DNA from 4 places in the Paenibacillus sp. FSL R7-0331 genome. Region 3 is predicted to be linked to each of the others. Evidence: riboswitches for the same ligand, from Rfam matches in the RefSeq annotation. Region 3 holds a riboswitch; each other region holds the start of a gene.
What was found. Region 3 has a riboswitch for cyclic di-GMP ahead of R70331_RS30890 (anti-repressor SinI family protein). Riboswitches for the same ligand answer to the same signal wherever they lie in the genome.
Positions count from the first base shown of each region.

Region 1: another riboswitch for cyclic di-GMP. It lies ahead of R70331_RS19830 (thiamine pyrophosphate-binding protein); the one in region 3 lies ahead of R70331_RS30890 (anti-repressor SinI family protein).
Region 2: another riboswitch for cyclic di-GMP. It lies ahead of R70331_RS28980 (flagellar assembly protein A); the one in region 3 lies ahead of R70331_RS30890 (anti-repressor SinI family protein).
Region 4: another riboswitch for cyclic di-GMP. It lies ahead of R70331_RS02780 (transglutaminase-like domain-containing protein); the one in region 3 lies ahead of R70331_RS30890 (anti-repressor SinI family protein).

Region 1 covers NZ_CP009284.1:4,598,283-4,602,432, reverse strand. Annotated here, with positions in the region: gene R70331_RS19835 (carboxymuconolactone decarboxylase family protein) at 1-108, opposite strand, end outside; gene R70331_RS19830 (thiamine pyrophosphate-binding protein) at 135-1,775, opposite strand; cyclic di-GMP riboswitch class I at 1,890-1,982, opposite strand; gene R70331_RS19825 (methyl-accepting chemotaxis protein) at 2,182-3,432, opposite strand; gene R70331_RS19820 (helix-turn-helix transcriptional regulator) at 3,524-4,150, opposite strand, start outside.
Region 2 covers NZ_CP009284.1:6,652,214-6,656,363, reverse strand. Annotated here, with positions in the region: gene R70331_RS28985 (DMT family transporter) at 1-622, shown strand, start outside; gene R70331_RS28980 (flagellar assembly protein A) at 683-2,428, opposite strand; cyclic di-GMP riboswitch class I at 2,597-2,688, opposite strand; gene R70331_RS30830 (FUSC family protein) at 2,937-4,037, opposite strand.
Region 3 covers NZ_CP009284.1:373,629-377,778, reverse strand. Annotated here, with positions in the region: gene sipW (signal peptidase I SipW) at 1-490, opposite strand, end outside; gene R70331_RS31390 (hypothetical protein) at 504-1,511, opposite strand; gene R70331_RS01625 (helix-turn-helix domain-containing protein) at 1,928-2,269, shown strand; gene R70331_RS30890 (anti-repressor SinI family protein) at 2,470-2,622, opposite strand; cyclic di-GMP riboswitch class I at 2,650-2,735, opposite strand; gene R70331_RS01620 (2-oxoglutarate dehydrogenase E1 component) at 3,207-4,150, shown strand, end outside.
Region 4 covers NZ_CP009284.1:629,722-633,871, reverse strand. Annotated here, with positions in the region: rRNA gene R70331_RS02790 (16S ribosomal RNA) at 1-1,065, opposite strand, end outside; gene R70331_RS02780 (transglutaminase-like domain-containing protein) at 1,435-2,244, opposite strand; cyclic di-GMP riboswitch class I at 2,258-2,338, opposite strand; cyclic di-GMP riboswitch class I at 2,414-2,494, opposite strand; gene R70331_RS02775 (class D sortase) at 2,617-3,267, opposite strand; gene R70331_RS02770 (GtrA family protein) at 3,319-3,720, opposite strand; gene R70331_RS02765 (glycosyltransferase family 2 protein) at 3,710-4,150, opposite strand, start outside.

The DNA of each region.
Region 1 (4,150 bases), 2.7 Mb from region 3:
CTCAGCCAATTCCGGAAAATGTTCTTTAATCGGCGCTAACTGCTTGTTGCCGTAGTCTCCGGAGAGATTGGTAAAATGCTTGAGCCCGCTGTTCACTGAACTTTCCACTTAAGAAAACCCCCTGAATAATGTTATTAAAGATTCAATACCCGGTGCGCCGTCGGAGGCATTTCGTCACGGTCAGTAAGCAGTTCAATAACAGCTACCTTTCCTGAAGCAACTGCGTCATCAATAGCTGCGGCAAATTGCTCCGCAGTTTCACACTTATAGCCTACGGCGCCGAGGGACTCACCGAATTTCGCTGCATCCATCGGAACCTCGAAGAGGGTACCGTCGATTCTGCCGGTTGTCTTTTCCATACCCTTGAGTGCCATATCCAGCTGCATGTTATTAACCACGATGAAAATAACCGGAATGTTCTTGCAGACTGCAGTATTGATCTCTGCGCCCAGCATCATAAAGCAGCCGTCTCCTGTGATGCAGAGAACGGTCTCATCAGGTGATGCTGCCTTGGCGCCGATCGACATGCCGATAGCGTTGCCCATGCAGGCAAAATAGGCATCAAAGATAAAGCTTCCCGGCTTCTTAACATTGTACCATTTCACGGCATGGAAGCCGTGGCTGCCATCATCTACAAATACCGAGCTGTTATAAGGAATCTGATCGCTTAGTGTACTTAGGACCGAAGCAATCGAGAGCTTAGGCAATATAGGCAATTCGTCATGGTAATTAGCATCTGCTGTAATTTCATGTCTGATAACGGTATCCCTGTCGATATGCTGAAGATAGTAGCTCAGGTTGTCACGCAGATCACCGCTGACCGAAATCGTCTGCGAATTCAAGATTTTGCCGACAAAGGTAGGATCGGAATCGAATTGAATCAGTGTTGCCGGATGATTCTCGGCTTTTAGATTGCAGATTGTCATATCACTCAGGCGTGAGCCGAGCACAATATAAAGATCGCTGCTGTTCAGCATGTCATCCCCGTGTTTGCAGCCGCCTACACCGCACGGGCCGTGGTACAGCGGATGGTCCCAGGCGATAGCGCCTTTTCCGCCCGGCGAGGTAACAACAGGGATATTAAAGGTTTCGGCCAGTTGAATAAGCTCCTGGTGTGTTCCTGACCGGTTAACGCCTTTACCGGCGATAATAAGCGGACGGGTTGATTCGTTAATAGCAGCGATTACGCGTTCGAAATTACCAGTGCTGACAACAGTCTCGCGCTCTGGAATGACAATGCGGCATTCCTCAAGCATTTCGGTCTGCACATCAAAAGGGATGCACAGATGTACCGGTCCGCGTTTGCCGCTCAGGGCTATAGAAATGGCATGATTAAAAATCGTACTGAAATGATCTCCGCGCTCTACCAGCTTGCTGAATAAGGTAGCCGGTCTGAACATATCCGCCAGATCAGCCAGATAGGATGAAGAGTCCTGGCACTGGGGAATTCCGAGCTCTTTAATGGACTGGTGACCGGTAATGAACAGAACAGGGAGGTTATTGGCTTTGGCATGTGCTGCTGCAGTAAGGAGGTTGGTTCCGCCCGGGCCTGAGGTCCCGAAGGCAACACCAAGCCCTCCGGTTTTGAGTGCATAGCCGGCGGCTTCGAAGCCGCAGCTGGACTCATGTCTGCCCGGAATAAATTCAATGCCGTAATCAACCATCTTAAGAGCTATAGGACAAATAGATTTGCCGATAATACCAAAGGAATGTGTTACGCCAAGGTTGTAAAGTGCCTCAGCCATATAATCTGCGACTGTTTTCAAGAGTTCCACCCTATCCGTTGTGTATTTTTCTAGCGACTCCAGTGACAATAGAATGCCTGTGCTCTAATGAGCACAGGCCAGTTGCACGTATAGCCGTTAAGAACGTAATTATTCTAACGTCCCGGCTGCAACCTGGCTATCCTGGCCCCAAGATTTGAGACTGTAGATCCATGGCTTTGCGTCATTTCCTTTCGGAGAACTTTGCCGATATTTGGTTAGGTACTAAGTTGGATAATATTTCTTTGGTTAAATTTACTTTTACAATATATTTTTAACTCTATCATTGTCAATACAATTATGCAGAAAAGTGCGAAAATTGACGAATTGCAGGACAATTCAGTGAATCCGTCTTACAAAAACCAAAAGAGCTGCCGCATGATGTAAGCGGCAGCTCTAGGACTGAAGTAATGCTTGCTTAGAACTTGAAAATGTGAATGGTTTTTTGCAGCTGGAATACTGCCTGGGTCATTTTGTCTGTCTCATCAGCAACGGATTGGAGAGCGTTGATCTGTTCATTCATGGCTGCGGACACCTCTTCAGTACCGGCTGCCGTCTGCTGGGTAATTGCCGATATATTTTCAATGGCACCGGAAATTTTGAGGGCGCTCTCCAGCATAAGGTCACTTTCCTGGGAAAAGGCGGCGATCTGCTCGGTTATGTATTGAACGCTTTGGACGATCTGGGAGAAGATATGGGCCGTTTCCACGATCAGTTCATTCTGTACCTGTACAACCTCTTCGTTAATCGCGATATTCTCTACAGCCTGCTTAATATCGGTTTCAATGCTGCGGATCAGGCCGAAGACTTCTTTGGTTGAGGCGGTTGACTCCTCTGCAAGCTTGCGGACCTCCTGGGCGACAACGGCAAAGCCGCGTCCGTGCTCACCTGCGCGTGCCGCCTCAATTGAAGCATTCAGCGACAGCAGATTGGTCTGCTCAGCGATTTCGGTAATGGACTTGGCTATCATGGAAATGCCGCGTGCGTTCTGGGAGAGCGCCTCAATGGTACCGGCAACCTTATTGGTAGCCTCGATGTTTTTGCGCATGCCTTCTGCTTGGGTATCTACTGACAGACGTCCCTGCTCAACCAATTCAAGCGTATGTATGGAGCGTTTATTCATTTCCTTGGTGGAGTGTGTGTAGTTGGCCACCTTGGTTTCAATATCCTTGATGGATTCCGTCATGTCCGCAATATCCGCTGAGATCTCATTGGCGCCGACCGCCAGCTCGTTGGAGGAGGAGGCCACCTGGGCCATTACAATTTTCAGGCTGTGATTCTTGTCCTCGATGCCTCTGCTGGCATCCATTACATGGCGTGTGATCTGTGACGCTTCGGTCAGAATTCTCTTGAGCTTGTCAATCATAACGTTGAAGGAGCGGCTGACCTCGCCCATCGACCCGTTCTCATCAGCCCGGCTTGTAAAATCGCCCTTGGCAATGGTGTGGGTAACATTGGAGAATTCATCAAATGAAGATGTAAGCGTTCTCTCAACGAAACGCGCGAGAGGATAAGTCAGACCGGCCAGTGCAGCAATAAGGATAATGCCGAGAACGATTTTGCCAATCATTACAAGAGTGATTAAAACCGGAACAGCGAACAAAGCGGCAACAAGGTAACAGCCGGCAACGATTCTCTGCTTTAACGGAAGCTTGGTCATCCAGTCCATAATAAAATTCCCCCTAAAAAAGATGGTGTGTATTGTAATAGTATAGGTGATCTGCGGGGAAACAGTCTATTGTAAAAACTGACATAAAACTTCAAACTCCAGATTCTCCGGCTGAGGCGGATTGCGCAATTTCTTCATATAAAAAAGAGGTTCCCCGTAATGATTCTACCAGCATGTTCACCAGCTCCTCAGGCGCGGTTGCAACAGCCTCCTGTCCCAGAGACAAAATGATTTTGCAGGCTGATTCCGGTGTGTGAAACTCAGCCTGAACCTTCTGCCAGCCTGCTTTGGAAGAAGGCACTGCAGTCAGTACGGCTGCATAACGCTCCTGCCTGAGGGATTTCATGCCGGAGATGCTGAGCAGCAGGGTAGCAGGATACCGGGGCAGTGCTGCCTTAAATGAAGCGGTGGATTCCTCCCAGTAACGGGCCAGATCAAAGCCTGCCGGACGGGTAAAGGCGTCATCAGTTAATTCAGCAGAAATAATCCGGGATACCCGGAAAGTCCGCAGCTCCCCGCCGCTTTGGGCAGCGGCATACCAGACACCGCGTTTGGCTATGAGACCCAGCGGGGAGATCAGCCGCTCTTTGCGCTCATCGTTATTACTGTATACAATCAAGACTTTATGATCTGTCCATACAGCTTCCTGCAGGAGAGTAAGGTAAGGATACGCTTCGCCGGAAGGATGCCAGCCTGCGCCGTCGATATGAATGCGCTG
Region 2 (4,150 bases), 650 kb from region 3:
CTTTCTGCAGCCTGTGCTGCTGGGCATCTTCGCCTGGATCTGGCTGGGTGAGAGCATGTACGGGCTGAAAATATTCGGCCTGCTGCTTGGCTTCTCCGGGGTAGCAGCGCTTAGCATCGGCGGATTTACCGGCAGCATCTCGGCAGCCGGAGTACTGCTGGCACTGGCCAGCGCACTGTGCTGGGCCCTCGGCACCGTGTATATGAAGCGGAATGCGGCGCGGGTGGATATGCTGTGGCTGACTGCCATGCAGATTATGATCGGGGGCCTGATCCTGCTGGCTGCCGGATCGGTTACAGAGAGCTGGGCGGCAATTACCTGGAGCAGAGCCTTTATTGTGAATACACTGTTTATCGCTGTATTCGTTATCGCACTCGGCTGGATGGTGTACTTTAAACTCATTAATGAAGGAGAGGCGGGAAAGGTAGGCTCGTATACTTTTCTGATTCCGCTGATATCAATCGGCTCAAGCGTGCTGATCCTGCATGAGCATGTTACGCTCAACCTGATTGCGGGTCTGCTGCTTATCGTCAGCAGCATTATCCTGGTGAATGTGAAGCTGGGGCGAAGCAGGAGGGAGCATCCGGGCGGCGGAGGAAAGCTGCGCCGGAGCGCGGGATGACCTGATAGACAAGAGCCTGCAGTCTGCTCCCGGAGCAGTCTGCAGGCTCTTGTCTGTTCATTAAGCCTGATTTCTTAACCGCAGGCTCTGGGCGGTAAATACGGTCTCCCCCGCCGGAGTATCAATCTCAGCGCTGTAGCCGCCGATATGGATGCTGGTGCCTGAGATTTGCCGGACGGAGATTTTATGCCCTGCTGTCAGCAGCGTTCTTTGTCCTGTTGCCGGTCCGGCCTGCTGTAATACAATGGATTGCCCCGCCTCGGCCGTGGAGCCGCTGCATACCGAATCTGCAGGAATAAAGCGGATATTACCCGCTGCCCGCAGGGTGGTGTTAACAGTGCCTTCCCCGTGAATATGCAGGTCGCCTCCCGACTGGAGCAGGCTGTCCTCTGCCCCGGCAATATCAATCCGCACATTTCCCTCGTGCATATGAAATACTCCGTCCCTGAGCTCCTCCAGCAGATCCAGGAATGTGCCGACTACATCATCGTTAATGAATTCCGTGAACTGTCCGGGGTGCAGAAAAATCTCCAGCATATGCTTCAGCTGCCTTGTATCCATAGGTGCAGCCGGATCGTCTCCGGCAAGTAGCTCCTGCAGTCCGCGCAGCATGCCGGGGATGTGGATGAATTTACCTTCGAGCAGGTGCAGCACGACCAGCCCGTATTTCACCGGCTGTTGGCGGGAGCGAAGATTGCTCTCCAGCAGCCGGGCGGCATTCCGTAGCAGGCTCAGTTCCTCTATCAGCTGTCCGGGGCACTTATACAGCCGGTGCTGTCTTGCCCCGCATTCACCGCTGTAAATGTGGCTGTCTGTAGCCCTGCCGCGGATGACTACACTGCCGGTGGCTGCAATCACAGCATGGCGGACGTCACCGGAGATGTATACGTTCCCTATTGCTTCTATAGTGTAATACTCCCCGATTCCCTGAGGTGCTATGATATCCCCTGCGAAAATAAGAGTACCTTCGGCAGCAGCCATATGATCCGGCAAGACGCAGGCTTCCGGAAAATCAATACGCATAGCCGGGGTATCCCAGCCCGTAAACCGCGGCCGGCCTTCACGCTGTGCGACAATCTCCCCGTTCGGCAGCAGCCGGCAGCAGCCGGAGTATGTAAGAGATATATCCTCCGGCCGCGGAGCCGGCAAAATGCCGCCGAACACATCGTACCCGGGCAATCCCTCTTCCGGGGGCAGCTTGCGGGCCAATATCTCCCCTGTCCGGACCCGGAAAGGTCTCATTCCGGAAGAGTCCGCTGCAGACTGTGGACCGGATGCTCCGCTTGTGCTGAACGCTTCTGTTAAAGACAGCCTTGCCTCCGGCTCAAGCCGCCCTTTTTTGCCCGGGAGCGGAGCCTTGCCTACAGCAATACAGACCGGCTGATAGGTCGGATTATTCAGCTCTGCGTACAGGGCCGGAATGTTTAGATTCGGGATGAAGGAGCTCTTAGACAGGTCGGCTACAATCTGGTTCACAGTCAGCTTCGAGAGCAGCAGATCATAGTTCGGCTCTGCCCGGACACATACCTTGGCCGAAGCGGGACAATTGACCAGCTTCCAGGCATACTTCTCTACACGGTAGAGCGTAAAATAGGCGCTGAGCCCGTCTTCGGAAACGGTAATCTGGTACTGCGGCTTCTCGCTGATTTCCCAGCTCAGCTGGTCAGATGAAGTAATGGCGGCGGGCTCTGTTGCTCTGGTCCGGTTAATTCTGAGGACGACGGGGTGAATGGCAGAGATGACGGCAGCTTTGCCGCCGGGTAAAGGGGGAGTAATAAAGATCTGGTCATTCTGCACGATAATCATTCCATTCTTCTCCTCATGCCCGGCAGATCCGATTGGCGGTATGAAGGGGAGAGTAGAAGAAAGAGAATGAACGGCACTGAAGACAGGCATGGCGCTGAACGCATGCCGTGGCTGATCAAGAGTGTGATGCGGCATTGTTTATAACCTCGCTTTTTTCGATTATCAGAAACCGGCAGCCTGGCAGCCATAAATGCCGAATGCGCATGATTAGGCCCATTGCTTTGCGTCCTGCCCTTTCGGACAGTTTGCCTTTATACATGAGACGAAGATAAACATTCAGCATGAGGTCATTTATTCGACCGTGATCGACAATAAAGAATTCTTAACTGGTACTATAGTACTGGATTTTAGTGGTTGCTGCAAATAATCCTTATTTTAATACTTGTGCAGCAAGTTTTCAACTGTGATTTTATCTAAAAAATCGCAGCCGTAGTAGGGTGCGATAGCCGGCAGTGGGGCTTAATCTCCAACTCGCACACCGGGACTACAAAAAAAGACTCTCCCAAGCTTACAGCTTGTGGGAGAGTCCTTTGTTAACAAGAGGGATACTGCGGGCAGCTTCGCTTCTTGCCGGCAGGGCTGCAGCAGAAACTGCTGCGTAACCGGCTTGCTCGATAACATCAAGCACACGGTTCAGATGGGAGAACACGGCGCCGAGATCGCGGATGGCTGTGAGCGGACAGTGCCCCTGCAGCTCAGCGAACCAGGAGAGCTGCAGCTCGCGGGCGTGACGCGCAGACTCCGTAAGCGGACGTCCGGCTTCTGCTTTCGACAGCGTCCTGGCACCGTAAAGGGCAATACAGTCAGCGGTTGCTGCCATGACCTCATTCATCCGGTCAGAGGCGGCATAGTGCGCAGGCAGCAGGGATAGCTCCTCCGCGATCTCCTGGACATAGAAGTGAACCTTCTGCAGATGCGCCGTAGCCTGAGCCAGTCCGTGCATTTCTTTACGGCAAGGATAATGTGACAGCGTGTACAGCAGCTCCTTCTGCAGGCTGCTGCTCTTCGCCAGCAGAGCGGAGGAGCGCTTCAGGGTGCTGCGGGCCGGTTCCCCGGCTTTGCCGCCTGCGGCAAGTCCGCTTAGGGAATCAGCCAGCAGCAGGCTCCCTTCAAGAGCCAGACCCTTCACCTTATCGAAGCCCTTCGGCGGAACAATAATCATATTAATCAAGAGGGCAATCAGTACGCCGATCAGCGTCTCTGCGAGTCTCCATACAACATAATGATCATGGTAAAAGGTAAGCGCGAGCACCGACGTTACCCCGACCTGGGAAACGGCCTGAACATTAATCCGGCAGGCGGTGGCAACTCCGATGCCGATCAGCAGGATCAGCAGAAGCGAGACGATGCCTATGTCCAGGAAGCGGCCTACGATCAGGCTGACCGCTCCGCCAAGCACAATGCCGAGCAGCCGGTAGCAGCCCTTTTCAAGTGAGGCTTTAACGGTGCCCTGTGTAATGAGAATGGCCGCAAGCGGTGCAAAGTATAAATACTGGTCGCCGTAAAGGCCGTGTACAGCCAGCCAGGACAGTGAAGCGGCCAGCGTAATCCGTATCATATAAAGGGATAATCCAAATTTCTCAAGGCGGTCTTGTAACCCCTCGTTCATGTTTGTCATCTTCTTTCGTAAAAGGAGGAATTTACAGGCTGTTTTCAGCCGTTTTCATTATAGCACTTCAAAACGGGCGTGCAGGGGCCATATTTTACGAACTTGTTAAGAAT
Region 3 (4,150 bases):
GATAAACACCGGGAATCAGGATCACAATAATGATGCCGGCGGTCGATTTCACCCAGTTCATCAAAAACCCGGCCCATGGAACCGTGAAGTCGGCATAGCTTGCAACTACATTTCCTGCGGGAATCGGCGAAGGGTCCTGTGCGTCGTTATTATCGCCTTTGGTGATATAGGCAAGCTCAGCCCCGGTGCCGCTGATGCTTACAATCCGGTGAGTGATCAGGCTGCCTGATCCATCCAAAGCTTGGTAGGTAATAACATCCCCCGGCTGAAAGGCGGTCTGCCCGGCTTGATCCCTCACCGGATTAACTGCAATGATAGCCCCGGTCTTAATTCCTGGTTCCATCGAACCGGATAGGACAGTCAGAATTTCCTTGCCCAGAATCTTGGGTGTTCCGCCGTTCATTCTGCTGGTTACCGCTGATATCAGCACGACCAGAAACAGCGCCATCAAAACATACATGAGTATATTGCGGGTCCATTTGAGAATCACTTCAGGCATCTCCTTATTTGAAATCCGTTTTGTTTTGTCCTATTTTTACGGTTATGCCGTCAGCATTCGTCTCCGTCACAGGTGCGTCGGGATCAGCCGGTGCGCTCACCCCGGGATTGGCCGCTTCCTCAGCCTCAGGCTTAGCCTGCTCTTCTCCGGTATCGGGCTTAGCTGTATCTTCCGCTTCGAGTTTCGCCTTCACCTCTGCTTCGAGTTTCGCCTTCTCCTCTGCTTCGAGTTTCGCCTTCTCCTCTGCTTCGAGTTTGGCTTTCTCCTCTGCTTCGAGTTTGGCTTTCTCTTCGGCAGCTTTTAGCTCCTGTAGTGCGTCCGCTGCCTGGGTATACAGCTGTGAAGTTTCATCAGCATAAGTTCCGGCTTGTGAGGCCGCTGTCATCGCCTGCTGGTAGGCTGCCTGAACATAGGTATCTACCCGTACAGTTGAAGCAAGCCTGCGGACCATCTCCTGAAATTCGACTATGGTGAGATTAGCCTGAGCCAGCAGCTGCTCGAATACAGAAGTATCCGTTTGCTGAGCCGCCTCCAGCTGTTCAAAGGTAACAGCAAAGGAATCCAGCCGGAGCCTTATCTCCTCTCTCTGCTGTGCAAGATCCTGCTGTGAACGCAGGGAGTAGGCTTCGAGCTGCGCCAGCAGTTCAGCTGCAGACGCGGCAGCTCCGCGTGCTTGTTCAGCAGCCTCCTGTATGCCGCTCATTTGTCCTTCTGCCGCTTCGGAATCCGCATTCGTATCCGCGATGTCTGCGAACACCCCTTTGGCCGCCTCACGCTTCAGAACAGCCCGGTTCATCGCTTCACTGGCCTGATTTGCTAATTGGTCCACGGTTACCGGAAAAACAAAGGCGCTTGTAATACCCGATTCTGCCGCTGCACTGCCGGTTATAAGCGCATAGGTCGGTGAAGTGATCTGACCGATGCCATAGACTGAGATCACTACAATTCCCGCAAGCTGCGGAAGGATTAACCGGCGGTTATTTTTCTTACGCGAAGTTCGTGAAAGCCTCACAGGAGCCTCTCCTTTAGTAGCCGCACATAGCATGCAGACTAGTTCGTCTATCAGTCATTTGATCTTTATGAAGAACATATACTGTTCGTTATAAAGAACCTTGGCATAAGTATATGTCATGTTCCTGCATAATTTAAACCCTCATTTTTAAGCAAATTCGTTATAAAGAACGTTTTTGGCGGTCGTTTTCTCCTTTATACGCTGATTCGCTCATGTTTTCGTACTTTTTAGAGAACAGTCTTAGGGATTTCGAATTTTTTCAACGGGTATAGTGAAGCTGCTTCGGGGAGTTAAAGTGAGGTGAACAATAATGAAAACATTCTGAACGGGATTCATACATTGATTCAGGTAGTGCTTTGTCCGTTGTAGGGTTATTTGCTATACTGTTAACAAAAAGTGCGGAGGGGCGTTTAACTGTGCCGGAACATTTAGGAAATCGCATTCATCAGCTCCGCCTGGAGAAGGGCCTGTCATTATCCGAACTGGCGGATAAGGCGGACGTAGCGAAATCATACCTTAGCAATGTAGAACGAAATATTCAGTCCAATCCCTCTATTCAATTCATTGAGAAAATGGCCGATGCGCTACAGGTATCTATTCATATCCTGCTGTACGGGGAGCCGCTGGAAGCGCAGGAGCACTCACTCGACGGTGAATGGTTGCGCCTGGCACAGGAAGCTATGGCTTCAGGGATAAGCAAGCGGGAATTCAAAGAGTTCCTCGACTATCAGAAATGGCGGCTGGAGCAGAAGGATTAGGCTGATGTTATCCCCTGACATTCAAAGCAACCCCACTATATTCTTTCTGACATGCCAAAATAACCCCACCAGGTGGGGCCTTAACATGGAAGCTGACGCAGTTACTTTGCGGGGACCCCGGCATTCTGATTATTCAAAAAAGGGCACAGCCGCTTTCGCTGTGCCCTTCTCTGTATGTAACATCCGGATGACCCTCTGTATTACATCGCCTGCAAAGCCCTTTCACTCAAAAACCGGCGGATCTCCTCCGCCTTGAGGCCGGCCTGTCTGGCCGCCATCATCAAATACACCCATTCCAGATCCAGATCACCCGTCTGTAATTCTCTGTCATTGCCCTGGTTGGACTTATCCAAGAAATCTCCTCCTAAGATTATACGTCCCCAGGCAGTCCGGCCATCATAGTATTTCTACATTAGATCCGAGACTTTGTGCCCCTGTCTTTCGTCCAGGTTTACCCTTTACTGGACCCTTTACAAGAAAGGATCTGGCTAATACCAGCTTATAGATGTATGAAACCGCTATCTGCAATAACATTATATAGCATCCATCTAACAAAGTGTGTCGATTATTGGAAATATTTTAAGGGAATATCTTCGGAATTAACGATTCATTTTGTAGTATTTTGATTAAACTATATGAAAACTGTGCGCTATGCCCTGAATCTTTTGAAGCTTCCGGACCATTCTCCCAGAAAAGAAATAGACTTCTTTCACCCCGTTCCCATCACTCCAATCAGCTGTTTGCATTTATAGTGGTTCTGGATGAATTCCCGCCTGAATCATACCGTTTTGCGAACGGTACAGCACAAAGTATGAATTGATTAGCACGCTCTAAAGTAGCACAATAGAGGTGCAATGTAACCGCAAACATATCAGCCCCACCAGCCGCTGGTGTTTTTCTGGCGCATGTGGGGTTCATCCGTTAGGAGGATGTATTCATGGCAGCCAAAGGACCCTATAATGAATCCGTTTGGAGCAGTTATCACGGACCGAATCTGGGCTATATTCAAGACAAGTACGAACAATTTATCAAGGATCCTTCTTCAGTAGAACCTAATTACCGCGATCTTTTTACTACTAACGGGCCTCCACCGATGACACCGTTACCCGAGCAGGCTCCGCCGCCCGCTGTAACAGGAGATGCCGAATGGCTGCGGAAGGCTGTAAGAGCCTCCAAACTGATCGCTAATATTCGTATACATGGCCACCGCGCCGCCAATATCGACCCGCTTGACCGCGGAGAGAACCCGATGGCCCAGTGGCTGGACTTCCGGACTTATGATCTCACCCGTGAAGATCTCACAGCTATGCCCGCCTCGCTCATCTGGGAGAATGCGCCCGCAGACGTCAAAACTGCCTGGGATGCGGTACAGCGGATGCTGCAGGCTTATACTCAGACCATCGCTTACGAATTCGGGCATGTGCATGATGAGAAGGAGCTGCGCTGGCTGAACAGCCAGGCTGAGTCACTGAGTTCCCCGGCTCCGCTGAATAACGAAGAGCGCAAGGAGCTGCTGAACCGGCTGATTCAGGTGGAGCAGTTCGAGACCTTCCTGCACAAAACCTTTGTCGGCCAGAAGCGTTTTAGCCTTGAAGGCAACGATGCGCTCGTGCCGATGCTGGATGAGATTGTACGTGCTGCCGCACACGACGGTGCCGAGCATATTCTCATGGGTATGGCTCACCGCGGACGGCTTAATGTACTGGCTCACATTCTGGGTAAGCCTTATGATATTATTTTCTCAGAGTTCCATCATTCTCCTAATAAAGAGCTGTTCCCTTCCGAAGGCTCCATGGGGATCAATTACGGCTGGACCGGGGATGTCAAATACCATCTCGGCGCAGACCGGGCTGTGCGGCATGGGGAAACGGTACGCACCCG
Region 4 (4,150 bases), 260 kb from region 3:
GACAACCATGCACCACCTGTCTCCGATGCTCCGAAGAGGGGCACTATCTCTAATGCTTACACCGGGATGTCAAGACCTGGTAAGGTTCTTCGCGTTGCTTCGAATTAAACCACATACTCCACTGCTTGTGCGGGTCCCCGTCAATTCCTTTGAGTTTCAGTCTTGCGACCGTACTCCCCAGGCGGAGTGCTTACTGTGTTAACTTCGGCACCAAGGGTATCGAAACCCCTAACACCTAGCACTCATCGTTTACGGCGTGGACTACCAGGGTATCTAATCCTGTTTGCTCCCCACGCTTTCGCGCCTCAGCGTCAGTTACAGCCCAGAAAGTCGCCTTCGCCACTGGTGTTCCTCCACATCTCTACGCATTTCACCGCTACACGTGGAATTCCACTTTCCTCTTCTGTACTCAAGCCACCCAGTTTCCAGTGCGACCTCAGGTTGAGCCCAAGGTTTAAACACCAGACTTAAATAGCCGCCTGCGCGCGCTTTACGCCCAATAATTCCGGACAACGCTTGCCCCCTACGTATTACCGCGGCTGCTGGCACGTAGTTAGCCGGGGCTTTCTTCTCAGGTACCGTCACTCCGGTAGCAGTTACTCTACCGGACGTTCTTCCCTGGCAACAGAGCTTTACGATCCGAAAACCTTCATCACTCACGCGGCGTTGCTCCGTCAGGCTTTCGCCCATTGCGGAAGATTCCCTACTGCTGCCTCCCGTAGGAGTCTGGGCCGTGTCTCAGTCCCAGTGTGGCCGTTCACCCTCTCAGGTCGGCTACGCATCGTCGCCTTGGTGAGCCGTTACCCCACCAACTAGCTAATGCGCCGCAGGCCCATCCCTTAATGACAGATTGCTCCGCCTTTCATTCTCTTCTCAGGAGAAAAAAGAAATTATCCGGTATTAGCTACCGTTTCCGGTAGTTATCCCAGGTTAAGGGGCAGGTTGCCTACGTGTTACTCACCCGTCCGCCGCTAAGCTTACCCCGAAGGATAAGCTCCGCTCGACTTGCATGTATTAGGCACGCCGCCAGCGTTCGTCCTGAGCCAGGATCAAACTCTCCAAATTGGTATTTAGAAAGAGCGATTGCTCATTTTGAAACATCTGACGAGAATTTACATTCTCTACTTTTGGATCTCACCGAAGTGATCTCCAGATACTCACTCGTTGTTCAGTTTTCAAAGATCAAGCTCGTCGTCGCCTTCGATTATCTCGTCAGCAGCAACTCTTATAATATATCACGTTTGTTTCAGAAACGCAAGCTTTATTTTGAAATTTCTTTTTCAATCAATTTCTGATAAACTTTGACGCGCTCTAACAACGCTTACCTATAATACCCCACATCCATGACAAAAAGCAACCCCTTAAGCAAAAAAAAAGACACATCGCTTAAGAACTTAAGCGATGTGTCTTGATAAGACTATATTTCTTCCGTCATTAGTAGAACTTTGCAGGGCTATACTTGCTTGCTACTTTTGTCAGACCAACATCTTTGCTATTCTTAGCCAGTCCGGCGTCCACAGTAGTATCAATTGTTACCCATTTGCCGTTAAGCAAAACTTCATTCCAGGCATGGTAGGTCGATACATAGCTGGTGTTACCCATAACCAGTTTGGTCGGGATACCTTCACTCCGCAGCATTGTTGCGAACAGTGATGCATAATCGTAGCAGATCCCTTTCTTAGTAAGCAAAGTGTTGTCATTGCTAGGGATATAGTCCTGTGTTACTGTAGCAGCCAAAGTGTTGTCATACTTAACGTTAGTTACGATGTAGTTATAGATTGCTTTAACTTTAGCCTCATCAGTAGTCAGACCCTGTGTAAGCTGTTTCGCTTTCAGTACGGCTTTATCGGAAGAGGTCCATTTAACATTCTGTACGGAACTCAGGTATACGGCGTTAGCATTGCTGAGGTTAAGCTCTACATTCTCGGAAGATACTACTTTGTATTTGTTGCCGGTTGTGTTCTCAAGAACGGATACTTTATAAGTGCCGTTGCCTTGTTGCAGCGGGAAGGATTCAGTAGATTGGGAAGCATACAGGTTGTAAGTGTAGCTGTTGCTGTCTTTAGTGATCATAACCTTGATGCGCTTGTCAGCAGGTACATCATAGGATACTGCAACAACACCCTGGTCCAGCTTCGATGTATTCAACCAGCTTGAGTCTGCAGTTGCAGCAGAAGCTGTGCTTGTCTGAACGGAAGTAACAACTACGAATAGTGTTAACAGCATGAAATAAAATTTTTTCATGGATAAAACTCCTTTCGGTAGCTGGCTGCCATCCTTACGGGAAGGCCCTTTAGCTTTGCGTCCCTACCTTTCGATAGGTTTGCCGTTATCGTGTGCAGCTTTATCTCTTCTCTCAATCTACCATATATACTAGATTCTGGATTAGATAGCCAACAAAAAAAGCCCTTCATTCGGTAGCTGGCTGCCATCCTCGCGGGAAGGCCCTTTAGCTTTGCGTCCCTACCTTTCGATAGGTTTGCCGTTATCGTGTGTGCTTTTATAGTTATATACTACCATATCTTTGCCCAGATACAAGACCTAAATTACTAGATTTCCAGCATTTTTTGTTAAATTTTTTTCTATTCTGCGCAAAATCTCTTCCTATATCTGTTTTTATGTCATTTTAGCATGAATAATCAGCCGGTGAGTCGGGTTAACAAGCGGATCGCAGGTAATCAGCGTTAGGATTTTGTCCTTATCATTTCCGTTAAGCACCGACACATCCGTCGGCTCTACAATAGAAATATCATAGACTTCGTACTCATATTCCTCAGCACTTGTCTTAATCCGGATCGTGTCCCCGATCTTTATTTCATCCAGCCTGTTAAAAAGCCTGCCTGCCGTTCTGGATCTATGTGCAGCAATAGCCGCATTTCCCGCTTCACCCAGCGGGGCTGTCTCCTTCATATGGGCGGCAGCGTGCTTCATGTTTGCCTTGGTCGCACCTTCAAGAACAGGAAGCTTAAGGCCGATCCGGTCGATCTCAATAATTCCGGTGATTTTGCCGCCTACTGCAATCTCGTCTGACGGCTCTTCTGACGGTGGTGCTTCTTCCTCCTGTGCCGATTCTTCAGCCAGCAGCTGGGTAACCTCGGCATAGGGCTTCTGCAAATCCGGCTCCGTTACCGGAGCAAGCTCGCTGTAGGCCTGTTCTGCTTCCTCGAGCAGTTTCGCCTGCTGCCGGTCGTTATACCATTCGTTTGCTTTTGGATACAGCATGATAAGGACGCCTGCCAGTATAATTAAATAGGATAGCTTCCGCATGAATATCCCCCCGTTTGTCCCGGACAAGGTAACCCCCGCCCTGATAATTGCTTAGAATACCCACATCCGGCTTCCAAAAAAATTAATAATAACCGTAATTCCTGTAACCAGCACCTTGGCAATCAGCACCTGAATACCGAAGCTGCCTGTCAGCAGATGCATCAGCAGCACCGAGATGCCCAGCACCGTCAGATTGAGGATGATAAACCTCACCAGCTGCAGCCGGTCAGAGCCGTTTTTGCCAGCGTCGCGGTCACGGAAGGTCACTTTTTTGTTCCAGAAAAAGCTGTTGGCGGTACCTGCACTGTATGAAATCACCTGCGCAGGCGCATTCATCATGCCCAGTGAATGCAGCAGAGTAAATAGTGCAAAATCAATCAATGTATTAAGCAGGCCTACCGCGTTGAATTTCAGAAACTGGATAAAGCCCTCATTCCGTTTTTTACCGCTCATTCCGTATACCTTCCCGCTTGTCAATGTACTCCCCGTCCTCATACCCCCGGGTTTCACGCACAATATACAGCGGCCGGTCCTTGGATTCATCGTAGATCCGACCGATATATTCACCGATTACCCCGAGCAGCATCAGCACAATCCCGTTAAAGAGCAGATTCACGCCCACAATGGAGGTCCAGCCGGGAACAGCCCAGGTTGTGAACAGCTTTTGGAACAGGATAAAGAACAGATATAAGAAACTGGAAAAGGCCAGAAAGAAGCCGACATAGGATGCGATTTTGAGCGGTTTATGGGAGAAGGAGGTGATACCGTCCAGGGCAAAACGGACCATTTTCTTCAGCGGATACTTGGTTTCTCCGGCAAAGCGCTCCTCACGCACATATTCAACCATGGTCTGACGGAAGCCAACCCAGCTTACCAGCCCCCG